Regions from separate parts of the Nonomuraea sp. NPDC003754 genome, predicted to be linked through region 1. Evidence: riboswitches for the same ligand, from Rfam matches in the RefSeq annotation. Region 1 holds a riboswitch; each other region holds the start of a gene.
What was found. Region 1 has a riboswitch for cyclic di-AMP ahead of ACWEVS_RS27080 (hypothetical protein). Riboswitches for the same ligand answer to the same signal wherever they lie in the genome.
Positions count from the first base shown of each region.

Region 2: linked by a shared signal. The riboswitch ahead of ACWEVS_RS18505 (NlpC/P60 family protein) and the one ahead of ACWEVS_RS27080 (hypothetical protein) in region 1 are both predicted to bind cyclic di-AMP.
Region 3: linked by a shared signal. The riboswitch ahead of ACWEVS_RS22505 (C40 family peptidase) and the one ahead of ACWEVS_RS27080 (hypothetical protein) in region 1 are both predicted to bind cyclic di-AMP.
Region 4: linked by a shared signal. The riboswitch ahead of ACWEVS_RS38480 (coiled-coil domain-containing protein) and the one ahead of ACWEVS_RS27080 (hypothetical protein) in region 1 are both predicted to bind cyclic di-AMP.

Region 1 covers NZ_JBSGJX010000023.1:113,513-116,966, reverse strand. Annotated here, with positions in the region: gene ACWEVS_RS27095 (hypothetical protein) at 1-406, shown strand, start outside; gene ACWEVS_RS27090 (roadblock/LC7 domain-containing protein) at 436-807, shown strand; gene ACWEVS_RS27085 (hypothetical protein) at 832-1,203, shown strand; cyclic di-AMP (ydaO/yuaA leader) riboswitch at 1,529-1,663, shown strand; gene ACWEVS_RS27080 (hypothetical protein) at 1,823-2,692, shown strand; gene ACWEVS_RS27075 (alpha/beta hydrolase) at 2,738-3,454, shown strand, end outside.
Region 2 covers NZ_JBSGJX010000013.1:134,015-137,468, reverse strand. Annotated here, with positions in the region: gene ACWEVS_RS18515 (winged helix-turn-helix transcriptional regulator) at 44-460, shown strand; gene ACWEVS_RS18510 (LuxR C-terminal-related transcriptional regulator) at 686-901, shown strand; gene ACWEVS_RS18505 (NlpC/P60 family protein) at 898-1,941, opposite strand; cyclic di-AMP (ydaO/yuaA leader) riboswitch at 1,947-2,097, opposite strand; gene ACWEVS_RS18500 (amino-acid N-acetyltransferase) at 2,374-2,943, shown strand; gene ACWEVS_RS18495 (RDD family protein) at 3,030-3,454, shown strand, end outside.
Region 3 covers NZ_JBSGJX010000017.1:160,760-164,213, reverse strand. Annotated here, with positions in the region: gene ACWEVS_RS22515 (NlpC/P60 family protein) at 1-588, shown strand, start outside; gene ACWEVS_RS22510 (LysR family transcriptional regulator) at 552-1,481, opposite strand; cyclic di-AMP (ydaO/yuaA leader) riboswitch at 1,822-1,964, shown strand; gene ACWEVS_RS22505 (C40 family peptidase) at 2,038-2,598, shown strand; gene ACWEVS_RS22500 (hypothetical protein) at 2,716-3,454, shown strand, end outside.
Region 4 covers NZ_JBSGJX010000047.1:11,573-15,026, forward strand. Annotated here, with positions in the region: gene ACWEVS_RS38465 (50S ribosomal protein bL37) at 40-117, opposite strand; gene ACWEVS_RS38470 (DeoR/GlpR family DNA-binding transcription regulator) at 252-1,031, shown strand; gene galT (galactose-1-phosphate uridylyltransferase) at 1,028-2,089, shown strand; cyclic di-AMP (ydaO/yuaA leader) riboswitch at 2,156-2,292, shown strand; gene ACWEVS_RS38480 (coiled-coil domain-containing protein) at 2,296-3,249, shown strand; gene katG (catalase/peroxidase HPI) at 3,331-3,454, opposite strand, start outside.

The DNA of each region.
Region 1 (3,454 bases):
GAGGCGGGCCCAGCTGGAGCGCGTCTGGCCGTCGGCGGACGTGGACACCGCCCCGGTCGCGCCGGTCAGGCGGCCGCCGGGCCACCGTGTCGTGCTGAGCGACCTGCAGTGGGAGATCCTCGTCCACGCCGACCGCGCGGCCACCCCCCTGGAACTGGCCATGAGGCTCGGCCGGCCCGGCTACGCGACGCTGCTGGCCGTACGGCGGCTGGCGGCGGCGGGGCTGCTCACCCGTCCGGAGGGTACGGCGCCGCCGCTGCCGCGACGGGTCGACCGGGTTCCGGAGGCCGGGCCGCGCCACGACCCCGACGCTCCTGCTCTGCCCCTGGGGCCCGTGGTGACCGCGGACCCGACCGACGTGAACCTGCTGTTGCGGCTGAAGAAGGCGCTGGAGGAGCTGTCGTGAGGTTCCCCTCACTCAGAAGGAGGCCACCGGTGGAGCTGCGGGACGAGGTGCTGAAGGAGATGATCCTGTTGCGCGAGCGTACGCCCGACGTCAGCGGAAGCATCGCCTGCAGCGTGGACGGGCTGACCATCGCCAGCGACCTGACGGGCGGCAACGTCGAGCAGACCGCCGCGCTGTCGGCGGCGCTGCTGGCCCTCAGCAGACGCATGGCCGTCATGGCCGGCAAGGGTGCCCTGGAGGAGACCCTCATCTCGGGCAGCGCGGGCTTCGCCGCCTTCTACACGGCCGGCCCCACGATCGTCCTCACAGTCCTGGCCGAGCCCGGCACCAATCTCGGGCTGCTGCGGCTGGAGGGTCGCAAGACGGCGGCGAGCGTCGCCGCCATCGCATCGCGAAAGTGACTCGCATTCACACGGAGGAAACGCATGGCCAGCATGGACGTCTCTCTCAAGGAGATGATGGCGATCGACGGCGCGCTCGGGGCCGTCGTGGTCGACTACGGCAGCGGCATGGCGCTCGGCGCCCTCGGCGGCTCCAAGGACCTGGACCTGCAGGTGGCCGCCGCGGGCAACACCGAGGTCGTCAAGGCGAAGATGCGCACGATGGAGTCGCTCGGCCTCAAGGAGGTCATCGAGGACATCCTCATCACGCTGACCGGTCAGTACCACATCATCAGGCCGATGACCGGCAGGGGCGGCAAGGGACTCTTCCTTTACCTGGCGCTGGACCGCACCAGGGCGAACCTGGCGCTGGCGCGCCACCAGCTGCGCGGCATCGAGGAGAAGCTCGAGGTCTGACGGACCACGCCCCGTGTCCGCGGCGCGGCGGGCACGGGGCGTGCCGTACGACCGGCCCGCGCCTTCTTCAGCCGTGTGTACTCCGGCTTTACCCCGGCGCCGCTGCCGATTTCATGATTTTTATCCCCTTGATCGGCTTTCCTGCCGCGCCCGCGCAACCCGTTGTTTTTCAGGGGTTTCCGCGCTCTCCGCGCCTGCTGAATCGTGACGATAAAGGGTAGATCCTCTTTCCGATTCATGGGTTTGCTTTTGCCTTTGGGGTGATTTGCCCATAGAGTCCTTTGCGTTACCGAGCGGTGACCGTGCTCTTCACCAGGGAAGAGTCGGCCGGTCGGCGCCGAATCCCGCGACTGCGGGAACCGGGGACCCATCTCTTTGGGGTGAATCCGGCCTCGTGCCGGTAGGGCATCTCCACGCCCGAACCCGTCAGCTAACCCGGTAGGCGAGATGGAGAGGACACCACCCTTGTACGACAGCCCCCCGAACTGAGCGGCGCTTCCCCCCGCTTCCTTTCGCGCTCTGTCTTTTCGCGTAGCGACTGCTAGGCCCATGCCCGGCTACGCCTTTGCCTGATCTTCATGTGAGCGCGGATTTCCTATCCCTCGCACAAAGGACTTTCATGACCCGCCGCTTTGGCATGCGCGCTTCCGCCCTGCTCGTCACCACCGCCCTCGCCGTCGGTTCCGGCGCCGCCGCCGCTCTCGCCGAGCCCACGGAGCCCGACCTCGCCCGGACCACCCAGCAGCGGACCCTCCTCCAGGGAGGCACCACCGCCTCCTACTTCTGGGACGACTCCTCCGGCCGCGCCGGCGACACCGGCCTGCCCGCGAGCGGCATCTCGATGCGCAAGGGCCTGGCAGCCAGCCCGAGCTGGCCCCTCATGACCGAAGGCTACGTCGTCTACAAGGGTAAGAAGGCCCCCTTCTTCGTGGGTGACCGTGGTCCTGGCGTGCCCTCCAGCAGCGGCGTCATGCTCGACCTCGACGCCAAGACCTTCGCCTACCTCACCGGCGGCGAGTTCAACTCCGACACGCTGATGGTGAACGGCAACGGCGGTCAGGGCCACATCAAGGTCCAGTACGTCATCACCAAGTGGGGTGACGGCGTGGGCAAGAAGAACCACCCCGTCGCCTTCTCCACCGGCGCGTGGGGTCGTATGGACCACAACCCGGCCAAGCCGCCGGTCGACTACCTGGCCCTGGCCGAGAAGAAGAAGGCCGAGGCCGCCAAGAAGGCGCAGGCCGCCAAGAAGGCCGAGCTGGTCGCCGCCCGTGAGGCGGACGAGCAGGAGTCCAAGGGGACGACGGCCGCCGCCGCGTCGGTCAGGCCCGCCTCCTTCGACGGCCCGGTGCGCACCACCGCCGCCCGGAGCGCGACCGAGGACGACAGCCACACCGGCACCGCGCTGGCCCTCATCGGCGGTCTCGCGATCGTCGGCGGCGTCGGCTACCTGGGCCGCGACCACCTGCGCAAGGTCGTCTCCCGCTGATCTCCCTCTTGTCGTCATGCGAAACAGAATGAGATTCTGCTTCGCATGACGCTCATGGCGCGCGCCAACGGCATCGACATCGCCTACGACCCCATCGGTGACCCCCAAGACCGGCCCCTTCTGCTGATCATGGGGCTCGGCTCCCAGCTCGTCCACTGGGACGACGAGTTCTGCGAACTGCTCTCCAGGAGGGGCCACCACGTCGTCCGCTTCGACAACCGCGACGTGGGGCTCTCCACCCACTTCCGCGAGGCGGGCGTGCCCGACCTCACCCCCGGCGCGGCGGCGCCGTACCTGCTGAGCGACATGGCCGGCGACGCGGCGGGCCTGATGGACGCGCTCGGCTGGCCCGCCGCGCACGTGGTGGGCATCTCGATGGGCGGCATGATCGCCCAGGCGCTCGCCATCGGGCACCCCGGCAGGGTGCTGACGCTGACCTCCATCATGTCGACGCCCAGCCCCGAGGCCGGGCCGCCCACCCCCGAGGCGATGGCCGCGCTGTTCGGCCCGCCCGCCGCCGACCGGCAGGGCGCGATCGAGCGGGCCCTGGAGGTCTGGTCGGTGATCGGCTCGCCCGGCTACCCCCTCGACCGCGAGCGCGTCGCCCGGCTGGCGGGCCTGGCCTTCGACCGCGACCACGATCCCGCCGGGACCACCAGGCAACTGGCCGCGATCCTCGCCTCAGGCGACCGTAGCGAGGGGTTGGCGGGCGTGCGGGTGCCCACCCTGGTGGTCCACGGCGAGGCCGACCCGCTGGTCCAG
Region 2 (3,454 bases), on a different contig from region 1:
AAGAAGGCACCTGGAAGTGCGTAAGCCACCCGGAGGAGCTCGCATGGCGACCACGACGGCGGCCGCGCGCCGTGCCGCGGCCAAGCAGGAGTACGACGCGTACGTCGCGCAGTGCCCCTCGAGGAAGCTGCTGGACACCCTCAGCGACAAATGGGTCAGCCTGATACTCACCGCCCTGGCCGGCGGCTCGATGCGATACAGCGATCTGGCCAGGACGGTCGCGGGCGTGAGCCAGAAGATGCTGACGCAGACGCTTCGCGGGCTGGAAAGGGACGGGCTGGTCTTCAGAACGGTGACCGCCTCGGTGCCGGTGCGCGTGGATTATGAGCTCACGCCACTCGGAACGAGTCTGCTCCCACTCATGGCCGCGATCAAGGAATGGGCGGAGAGTCACATCGAGGATGTCGAGCTTGCCCGCGAACGCTATGACGCCGGGCAGACCGCTGAAAAAACGGCGTGAAATTCAGGATAAGAGCGCATTGCGGTCGGCCGGTTGTGGCCTGATCTTCGCGCCGTATGTCGCGCGAGTTCTTCATATAGAAACGATCAAGTCAATAGTCGCCGTCAAGCGCTTCGTGGAATCAACCTTGACGACCTTTCGAGTATGCGTTTACCGTCTGCGGGACGAGCAGCGGTGCTCGAGCCGAGACGTCGCCGAGTTGTGCTGTTGGGGGGAGGGCTCCCGATGGATGTGCTCACCGACGACGGAGTCGTGTTGAGCCAGGACGACCTGGATCTCCTCGCGGAGTTGGCCAAGGGTGTCACGGTCGACCGCGTGGGCAGAACGCTGGAGATCAGCGGCCGCACGGTCCGCCGCCGCCTGCGCGTCATCTGCGACAGGATCGGCGTCGCCACGGCCATCGAGGCCGTGGCCTGGGCCGCGCGCCGGCGACTGATCTAGTCGGCGATCCGTACGGCTCCCGCGAACGGCCTGTTGGCGATCGCGGCGACCCGGACGACGTCACCCGTGCGGGGCGCGTGCACCATCATCCCGCCGCCGATGTAGATGCCCACATGGTGCAGGTCGTTGTAGAAGAAGACCAGGTCGCCGGGGCGTAGCTGCTCGCGCGAGATGTGGGTGCCGGCCGTCCACTGGTCGCCGGTGTAGTGCGGCAGGCTGATGCCCACCTGCTGGTAGGCGGCCATGACCAGGCCCGAGCAGTCGAAGGAACTCGGCCCCTCGGCGCCCCACACGTACGGCTTGAGCTGTTGGGTCAGCGCCCAGCGGGCGGCCTGCGCGGCCTTGCCGCTGCCGATGATGGGCAGGTTGACCCTGCTGGCGCGGGTGCCCGGCCGTCCCGCCTCGCCCAGGGCGCGCCGGAACAGGCTGCTCTCGGTCTTGGCGACCATCGAGGTGATCTTGTCGCGTTTGCTGCCGAGGTCGTTGACGAGTTTCTGGACCTCGGCCAGGCGTGTCTTGGCGGTCGCCCTCGCCTTCTCGGCGGCGGCGATGGACTCGGCGAGCTCCTTGACCTCCTGGCCCTGCTGCTGGCCGAGGGCGTAGGAGGTGGCGGCGGCGTCGAGGAAGGAGTCGGGGTCGCCCGACGAGGTGAAGGCCAGGCCGTCGGCGAGGCCGCCGTACATGTAGGTGCTCTCGGCCACGAGCGTGGCTCGGGCGCGCTTGGCGGCCAGATCGGCCTCGCTGGTGGCCAGGACCTTCTTGGCGGTCTCGGCGGACTTCTTGACGCCCTTGAGCTTCTCGCGCTGCCCGTTGTACTGCTCGGTGAGCGTCTCGATGTCGTTGTGCATCTTCTCGACGCGCTCGGCGAGCTCCTTGAGCGTCGGCTTGGGGTCGGCGGCGGCCGGGCTCAGCGGCATGGCGAGGGCGAGGGCGGCCATCGCGGCGCTCACGACGGCGAACCGCTTCCTGGGGGAGCCCGGTTCGTGGGGGCGGGCGTGCTTGCCCGCGGACTTCCCCTCGTGAGTGCGCCTGCGCTTCACCAACCAGCTCCTCTCGTAGCCGCCGACCGGGTTAGCTGACGGGTTCGGGCCGGAGCAGCCCTACCGAGCACGGACTCGGACTCACCCCTGTGGCGGTCGGTGGTCCGCCGGCGGGTCCCCGGCTCCCCGTGGTGGGGGATTAGGCGCGTCACCCACGCCTGGCTGCGTGGGTGACATCGTCGCTGGACACTAGTGCAAGCCAGGTTCGTGCTCAACCAGAACTACGGATCCAGTAGAGGATGCGCAAACAAAGGATCACGGGCGGGTCACGCGAAAGCCTGATCAACCAGGGTATTGCGTGCCCTTTGCCCGGATTGGCAGAGATTTGTCGGGCATGTCGTGCGTCGATGCGGAGCGTGCTCGCCTCACTACGTGAGGTCATGTGATGGTAGTTAGGGATGGGCCGAAACAAGCTCGGTACGCTGAAGGGCCATGGAGCAGGTCGTCGAGCGCCCAATGCAGGACACCGAGATCGTCGTACGGCGCGCCCGCACGCCGGACGTCAGGTCGATCAAGCGCCTGGTCGACATCTACGCGGGGGCGGGCCGCAAGCTTCTCGAAAAAGCCACGGTCACGCTGTACGAGGACGTCCAGGAGTTCTGGGTCGCCGAGCGCGGCGGCCAGGTGGTCGGCTGTGGCGCGCTCCATGTGCTGTGGGAGGACCTCGCCGAAATTCGCACGGTCGCCGTCGATCCCGCGGCCAAAGGTTCAGGCGTCGGTCACCGTATTGTTACCGCGCTCGTGAGAACGGCTCGCGACCTGGGCCTTCGCCGGGTCTTCTGCCTGACGTTCGAGGTCGACTTCTTCGCCCGACACGGCTTCGTGCCCATCCAGGGAACGCCGGTATCACCCGAGGTCTACGCCGAGCTGCTGGCCTCCTACGACGAGGGTGTGGCCGAGTTTCTGGACCTCGAGCACGTCAAGCCCAACACCCTTGGCAACACCAGGATGCTGCTTCATCTGGACGCAGTTGACTACGGCGTTGACCAAGAGGAAAGGTGATTGTTGATACTCATGTCGATACGTTGGGCAACAGCAAGCATGTGTCCTGACATGTGCCACATGCGCCATCGAAGCGAGGTGACACGGTGAGCACCGGACAGCCGCCGTACCCGGACCAACCTGACGACAATTCCGGATACGGTCAGCAGAACGCAGGACGCCCTGGCGAGCAGCCGGATCCTGACGTGACGATCGTCGGCTATCGCCATGAGGGCGGCGGCTACGGTCAGCCGTCACAGGGCCAGCCCGACCAAGGCTACGGCCAGCAGGGCTACGGCCAGCAGCCCGGTTACGGCCAGCAGGGCTACGGCCAGCAGCAGCAGCCCGGCTACGGCCAGCCTTCCTCGGGCCAGCAGGGCTACGGCCAGCAGCAGCCCGGCTATGGACAGCAGGGCTACGGCCAGCCCGCGTCAGGCCAGCAGCCCGGCTACGGCCAGCCCTCCTCGGGCCAGCAGGGCTACGGCCAGCAGCCCCCCGCTTCCGGCCAGCAGCCTTACGGTCAGCAGGGCTA
Region 3 (3,454 bases), on a different contig from region 1:
GAGCGGGCGCAGACCCTCGCCGCCTTCGACGAGGAGAACCGGCAGCTCAAGGCCGACAAGGAGGAGGCGCAGGGCGCGCTCACCGAGGCCGACAAGCTGCGCGACGACGTCAAGTCGGAGCGGGACAAGATCCTCGAGCTGGTCGAGCAGCAGAAGAAGCTGCTGCGCAGGCTCGGCGCCTACCGGGTGGGCAACCCCAACAGCACCGGCCTCAAGTACACCGGCTCGGCCTCCGGCAACGCCGCCGCCGTGCTGAGCTTCGCCTACGCGCAGATCGGCAAGCCGTACCAGTACGGCGGGACGGGCCCGGGCGGCTGGGACTGCTCGGGACTGACCCAGGCCTCGTGGCGGGCCGCCGGCGTGTCGCTGCCGCGCACCACCTGGGAGCAGTGGGCCTGGGGTGCCAAGCGCAGGGTCTCTCTCGACAAGCTGCAGCCCGGCGACCTCATCTTCAGCTCAGGGCTCGGGCACGTGAGCATCTACGCCGGCGGCGGCAAGATCGTGCACGCCCCCCAGACGGGTGACGTGGTGAAGGTCGCCAGCCTGTCCTCCTACGGCGGGCGGCTGGTCGGCGCCATCCGGCCGTAGCTCTCGCTCATCTCGCGCAGCACCCGCAGGTAGGCGCTCACCGCGGGCGGGCGGCCCGGCGCCGGCAGGACGGCGGCGCTGATCCGCCTGGCGGGCAGTCGCGGCGCGGGCTCGACCAGCCGGATGCCGGAGCGCACGGCCATGCCCGCGATCGACGGGTGGAGCATCACGCCCACGCCCGCCGCCACCAGGCCCTGGCGGCCGTTCCAGTCGTCGCACAGGTGGGCGATCCTCGGCGCGCGTCCCATCGCGGCCCGCAACTGCGCGACGGGGGCCAGGCCGTCGGGGTGCGTGCCGTCGATCCAGGGCTCGGCGGCGAGGTCGGCCAGCCGTACCCGCTCTCCGGCCGCCAGCGGATGCCCGGCCGGCAGGGCGACCAGCAGCTCGTCGTCGAACAGGTCGAGCACTTCCAGCTCCGGGTCGGGGACGGGATCCCACGAGGTCAGCAGGGCGACGTCGGTGGCGCCCTCCACCAGGCCGGCGGTGACGGGGCACGCGACGTCAGGGCCGCCGACCTTGAGGGAGAGCTCGACGCCCGGGTGGTCGGCGGCGAAGCGGCGGAAGCTCTCGGGCACGAACCTGGTGGCCGCGCTCGGGAAGGCGGTGACCCTGACCCGGCCGGTGTCCGCCGTGGCGAAGGCGCGCAGCCTGGTCTCGAACAGGCTCATGCCGTCGAGCACGGCCATGGCCTGCTCGATCGCCGCCCGGCCCGCCTCCGTCGGCTGGACGCCCCTCGGGCGGCGGTGGAAGAGCGTGACGCCGGTGTGGCGTTCGAGCATGGCGATCTGCCGCGAGACGGCGGGCTGCGTCATGGAGAGCACCTCGGCCGCTCCGGAGAACGAGCCGCGCCGTCCGACCTCCACCAGGACGCGTAGCGACCACCCATCAAGCATGCGCCGAGTGTATGTCGCAGGGATTAAGCCTTAATTCTCCTTATACCGGGAGTGTGAGGAAAGTAACGGATGCGATCTGACAGGTCGCCACAGAAGCAACTGTGAGCAGGGTCACATTCGGATAACGAAACCCGGTGTAGAGCAGCGACTCCTCTTCTGACAAGAACCAGTCGGTGATCTTGACAGCTTTGCCCGGCCTTTGCCTGGCCTTGGGGCGCCGGGTACGTTCTCGCATCGCGGCGACCAAGCCATGGCGCCGGAACCGCTCACCGGCCCCCCAACGGCCGGTGCACGCATAAAGATCCGCTGGTCGCCGCGCCGTAACCCCAGACAGGCGTGCGCGGTCGACCCGCCGAGTCCGTGCGGCATGGAGCACGGAGCCGGGGACCCACGTTCCTGGGGTGAATCCGGCCTGCGGGCCGGAAGGGCGACTTCCCCGCCCGAACCCGTCAGCTAACCCGGTAGGCATTGGTGGAAGTCCCAAGGAGACATTCTGTCTACCCCCTCTAGCACAACCCGTCTGTCCTGCCTTGCCCTCAGCGGCGTCGTGGTGGCGATGGGAGGGATCGTCCTCCACGCACCCGCGGCGCAGGCGACAGTGACCCCGGCGACAGCGGCCCCCGCGACCACCACCCTGGTGACCCCGGTGACCACCACCCTGGCGACGACGACGACCGTGAAGACGGCGCCGGCCGTACAGGCGGGCGCGGCGTCAACGGCCGCGGCGACACGGCAGGCCAAGGCGGCTCGACAGCGGCTGAAGGCGGCCAAGGCCGTCGCCACCGCCAAGAAGCAGATCGGCGACCCCTACCGCTTCGGCGGCACAGGACCCGGCGCCTTCGACTGCTCGGGACTGGTCCAGTACTCCTGGGCCAAGGCCGGCATCAAGATCCCCCGCGTCACGTACAGCCAGTACGCGCGCATCAGGAAGAAGGTCAGGTGGAGCGATCTCAAGCCTGGTGACCTGATGTTCTTCCGCGGGAAGGGTCACGTCGGCATGTACGTCGGCAAGGGCCGGATGGTCCACTCGCCGAGCACGGGCAAGACCGTGCGGATCGAGAAGCTCGGCGGCTGGCGCAAGGCGTCCTTCGCCGGCGCGGTCCGCCCCGGCGCGTAACCCCCGGCCGCCGGACGCCCGAAGCCCCGGCGCGTAGCCCCCGGCCGCCGGACAGGCCTAAGCCCCGTCCATCCCCCTCGGACGGGGCTTCGGCCTGTCCGGGCTAGCATCACAGCCGTGGTGACCCGCAGAACCCTGCTGGCGGCCGCGCTGGCCGGACCGGCGATCTGCACGGTGGCCGGGTCCGCGGGACGCCGCCTGCCGCCCGAGGCCCGCGCGCTCGGCGAGTCAGGCGTCGTCGTCGCCTACGGCGCGCGCTCGCTCGTCGTCGGGCACCACACCGCCGCCGCCCTCCTGCGCGACCTGGCCACGCGGGCCGACGCGGCGGCCCTCACCGTCTCGGCGGTCCTGCGGCGCGCCGTACGGCCACGGGTCGTGGTGCCCAGGACCACCGCGGAGGCGGCCGCCCTCGCGGGCACGGGCCCCGTCGACGGGCTGGCCGCGCTGGCCTCGGCGGAACAGGTGATCGTCCTGCCCGGCGCCTTCGCGCGCCTCACACCCGTGGGCCGCGACGTCGTCCTCACCCACGAGCTGACCCACGTGGCCGCCGGAACGGAAGGGCGGCCCGTGTGGCTGCGGGAAGGGTTCGCCGACTACGTCGGCTACCTGCGCTCGGGACTCGCGACGCGGGTGGCGGCGGCGGAACTGGCGGCCGAGGCACGCGCGGGACGGCTGCCCGGCGCGCTGCCCGCCGACGCCGCCTTCGCGCCGGGCACGCCCCGGCTCGCGCAGGTCTACCAGGAGTCATGGCTGGCCTGCCGCCTGATCGCCGCCAGGTACGGCGAGCGGGCGCTGGCCGACCTCTACCAGCGGGCCGCCGGAATGCGGCTCGGCCAGGCGCTCGAGCCGCTGGGCC
Region 4 (3,454 bases), on a different contig from region 1:
CGGCGTACGCGGCGTACGCGGTGTACCCGATGTCCTGCCTCAGCGAGCGTTGGGACGCTTGCCGTGGTTGGCCGCCTTCTTCTTGCGGGCCTTGGTCTTGCGGGCGCGCTTCGCCATCGCCTACCTCCTCATGTGATGATCCCAACCTCTCGCGAAGGCGGCGGCCCGGACAAGGCCTTCGCCAGATTCCACTCCCCATGTTTCAACATAGATGTGTCATAATTTGGTGGAATCTGTTGGAAGGAGGGCACATGCTCGCACCACAGCGGCAACAGGCGATCCTGGAGCGCGTCCGTCGCAGCGGCGGAGTCCGGGTGGCCGACCTCGTCCGCGAGCTCGGCGTCTCCGACATGACCATTCGCCGGGACCTGGAGGCGCTCGCCGAGCGGGGCCTGCTCGAGAAGGTGCACGGCGGGGCCACGATCAACGGCCCCGGCTCGACGGAAGAGCCGGGCTTCGCCGCCAAGTCGATGCGTCAGCAGCCGGAGAAGGACGCGATCGCCCGCAGGGCGGCCACGCTCGTCCGCCCCGGCACCGCCGTCGCCCTGTCGGCCGGCACCACCACCTGGACGCTGGCCCACCACCTGGTCGACGTGCCGGACCTCACCGTCATCACCAACTCCATCCCCGTCGCCGACGTCTTCCACCGCAGCCCGCGCGCCGACCGCACGGTGGTGCTCACCGGCGGCGTCCGCACGCCGTCCGACGCCCTGGTCGGCCCGGTCGCCGTCGCGGCCATCAGGCGGCTCCACGTCGACACGCTGTTCCTGGGCGTGCACGGCATGAGCACCAAGGCCGGTTTCACCACCCCCAACCTGCTGGAGTCGGAGACCGACAGGGAACTGGTCGCCTCGGCACATCGCCTGGTGGTCCCGGCCGACCACACCAAGTGGGGCACGGTCGGCATCAGCACGATCGCGGAGCTGTCGGAGGCCGACGTCGTCATCAGCGACGCGGCCCTGCCGGACGAGGCGCGCGCGGAGCTGGCCGAGCGGGCGGGAGAACTGATCATCGCGGAGGACATCAAGTGAAGCGCACCATCGCGCACATGGCCGACGGCCGAGAGTTGATCTACTTCGACCGGCGCGACGACGCCGACCGGAGCGCGATCGACGAGCGCGAGCTGCCGCCCAGGCCCGCGGCCTCCGAACTGCGCTACGACCCGCTCACCGAGGAGTGGGTGGCGATGGCGGGTCACCGGCAGACCCGCACCTTCCTGCCGCCGGCCGACGAGTGCCCGCTGTGCCCGACCAGGCCCGGCAAGCCGACCGAGATCCCGGCCGCCGACTACGACGTCGCCGTCTTCGAGAACCGCTTTCCCAGCTTCTCCACCAACCTGGGCACCTACACCGCCCCCGGCGGGCTGAGCGAGGTGCGGCCGGGGGTCGGGCGCTGCGAGGTCGTCTGCTTCACCTCCGACCACGGCTCCTCCTTCTCGGCGCTGTCCGACGAGCAGGTGGAGCTGGTGATGGAGGCCTGGGCCGACCGCACGGCCGAGCTGTCGGCGATCCCGGGCGTGGAGCAGGTGTTCTGCTTCGAGAACAGGGGCGCCGAGATCGGCATCACGCTGGCGCACCCGCACGGCCAGATCTACGCCTACCCCTACGTCACCCCGCGCACCCGCCTGCACCTGGCGGCCGCGGCCAAGCGGCCGAACCTGTTCGCCGACGTGCTGGCCGCCGAGCGGGCGGGCGAGCGTGTGGTGGCCGCCAACGAGCTGTGGACCGCGTTCGTGCCGGCCGCCGCCCGCTACCCGTTCGAGGTGCACCTCTACCCGCACCGCCAGGTTCCGGACCTGGCGGCGCTCACCCAGGAGGAGCGCGCCGCCTTCGGCCCCGTCTACACCCGCGTGCTGAAGGCGCTCGACGGGCTGTTCGGGGTGGTCATGCCGTACGTGGCCGCCTGGCACCAGGCCCCCGTACGGCACGGCCGCGACCTGGCCTACCTGCACATGGAGCTGTTCAGCATCCGCAGGGCGCCGGAGAAGCTGAAGTACCTGGCGGGCTCGGAGTCGGCGATGGGCGCCTTCGTCAACGACGTTCTGCCCGAGGACGCGGCACGGCTGCTTCGATCACAAGTAGATCACTAATTAATGTCCGCTTGAGGTCGCATTACGGGGGATTTACTACTAATATCCCGATTCGTCGGCTTTCACAGCCGTCACATGCCTAATCCTGGGCGCGTTGCCCGGAGCCGGGGACCCATCGAGAACCTGGGGTGAATCCACGCGTGTGGTAGGGCTTCTCCCGCCCGAACCCGTCAGCTAACCCGGCCGGCAGACGGAGAGGATCGTTCGTGGCGTCCCCCACGTCCCGTTTCGCATGCGGTGCTGTCGCCGCGCTGTCCCTCGTGATCGGTTCCGCGACCGCAGTCTCGGCTGCCCCCAAGCCGTCCGAACCGCAGTTGCGGACCGAGCTGAAGAAGCTCAACACCCGGGTCGACAAGCTGATCCGGACCTACAACGCCAAGCGCGTCTCGCTGGCCAAGGCCCAGAAGGACGCGAAAGCGGCCGGGAAACAGCTCGCGGCGGCCGAGCAGACCCTGGTCACGGCCGAGAAGGAGGCCTCGAGGATCACCGAGCTGCGCTACCAGGCCAGCACCCCTGACCTGCCGACGCTGCTGTTCACCCCCGACCTCAACACCGCCGCCCTGCTCGAGCAGATGAGCGCCGAGCAGGACGCGGTCGTCAAGAACGTCGCCGCGGCGCGCGACACCAAGAAGCAGGCCGCCGACGCGGCCACCGCGCTCGCCGACCGGATCAGGACCGAGACCGAGCAGGTCGCCGGCGACCGGAAGGCCGCCGAGGGCATGATCAAGGACATCGAGAAGAAGCTGCAGGCCCTCGTGCCGACCGGTCCTGGCCGCAAGGCCGACGGCAGCTGGGCGCCCGAGCTTCCCGCCGGGTCGGACAACATCACCCCGCGCACCCGGCTCATGCGCGACACCATCAAGAAGACGTTCGCGCTGCCGTTCGAGGTGGGCTGCTACCGGTCGGGCAGCAGCGGGGAACACCCCCTCGGACGGGCCTGCGACTTCATGATGAGCTCGGGCGGCTCCATGCCCGCGGCCGTCAACCGGACGCTGGGCGACCAGATCGCGGCGTGGGCGGTGAAGAACCAGACCCGCCTGGGCGTCAAGTACGTGATCTGGCGGCAGCGGATCAACAGCGGCAGCGGCTGGCGGCCGATGTCCGACCGCGGCAGCATCACCGAGAACCACTACGACCACGTCCACGTCTCGATGAACTGAAAGCAGGCGATGGCGAGCCGCCTGGACCGATACGCCTCCGCCGCCCCCGCGGCCGTCCTCGGCGGCGGGGGCGTTCACGGGTCAGGCGAGGTCGAACCGGTCGAGTTCCATGACCTTGGTCCAGGCCGCGACGAAGTCGGTCACGAACTTGTCGCGGGCGTCCTGGCTGGCGTAGACCTCCGCGAGGGCCCGTAGCTGGGAGTTG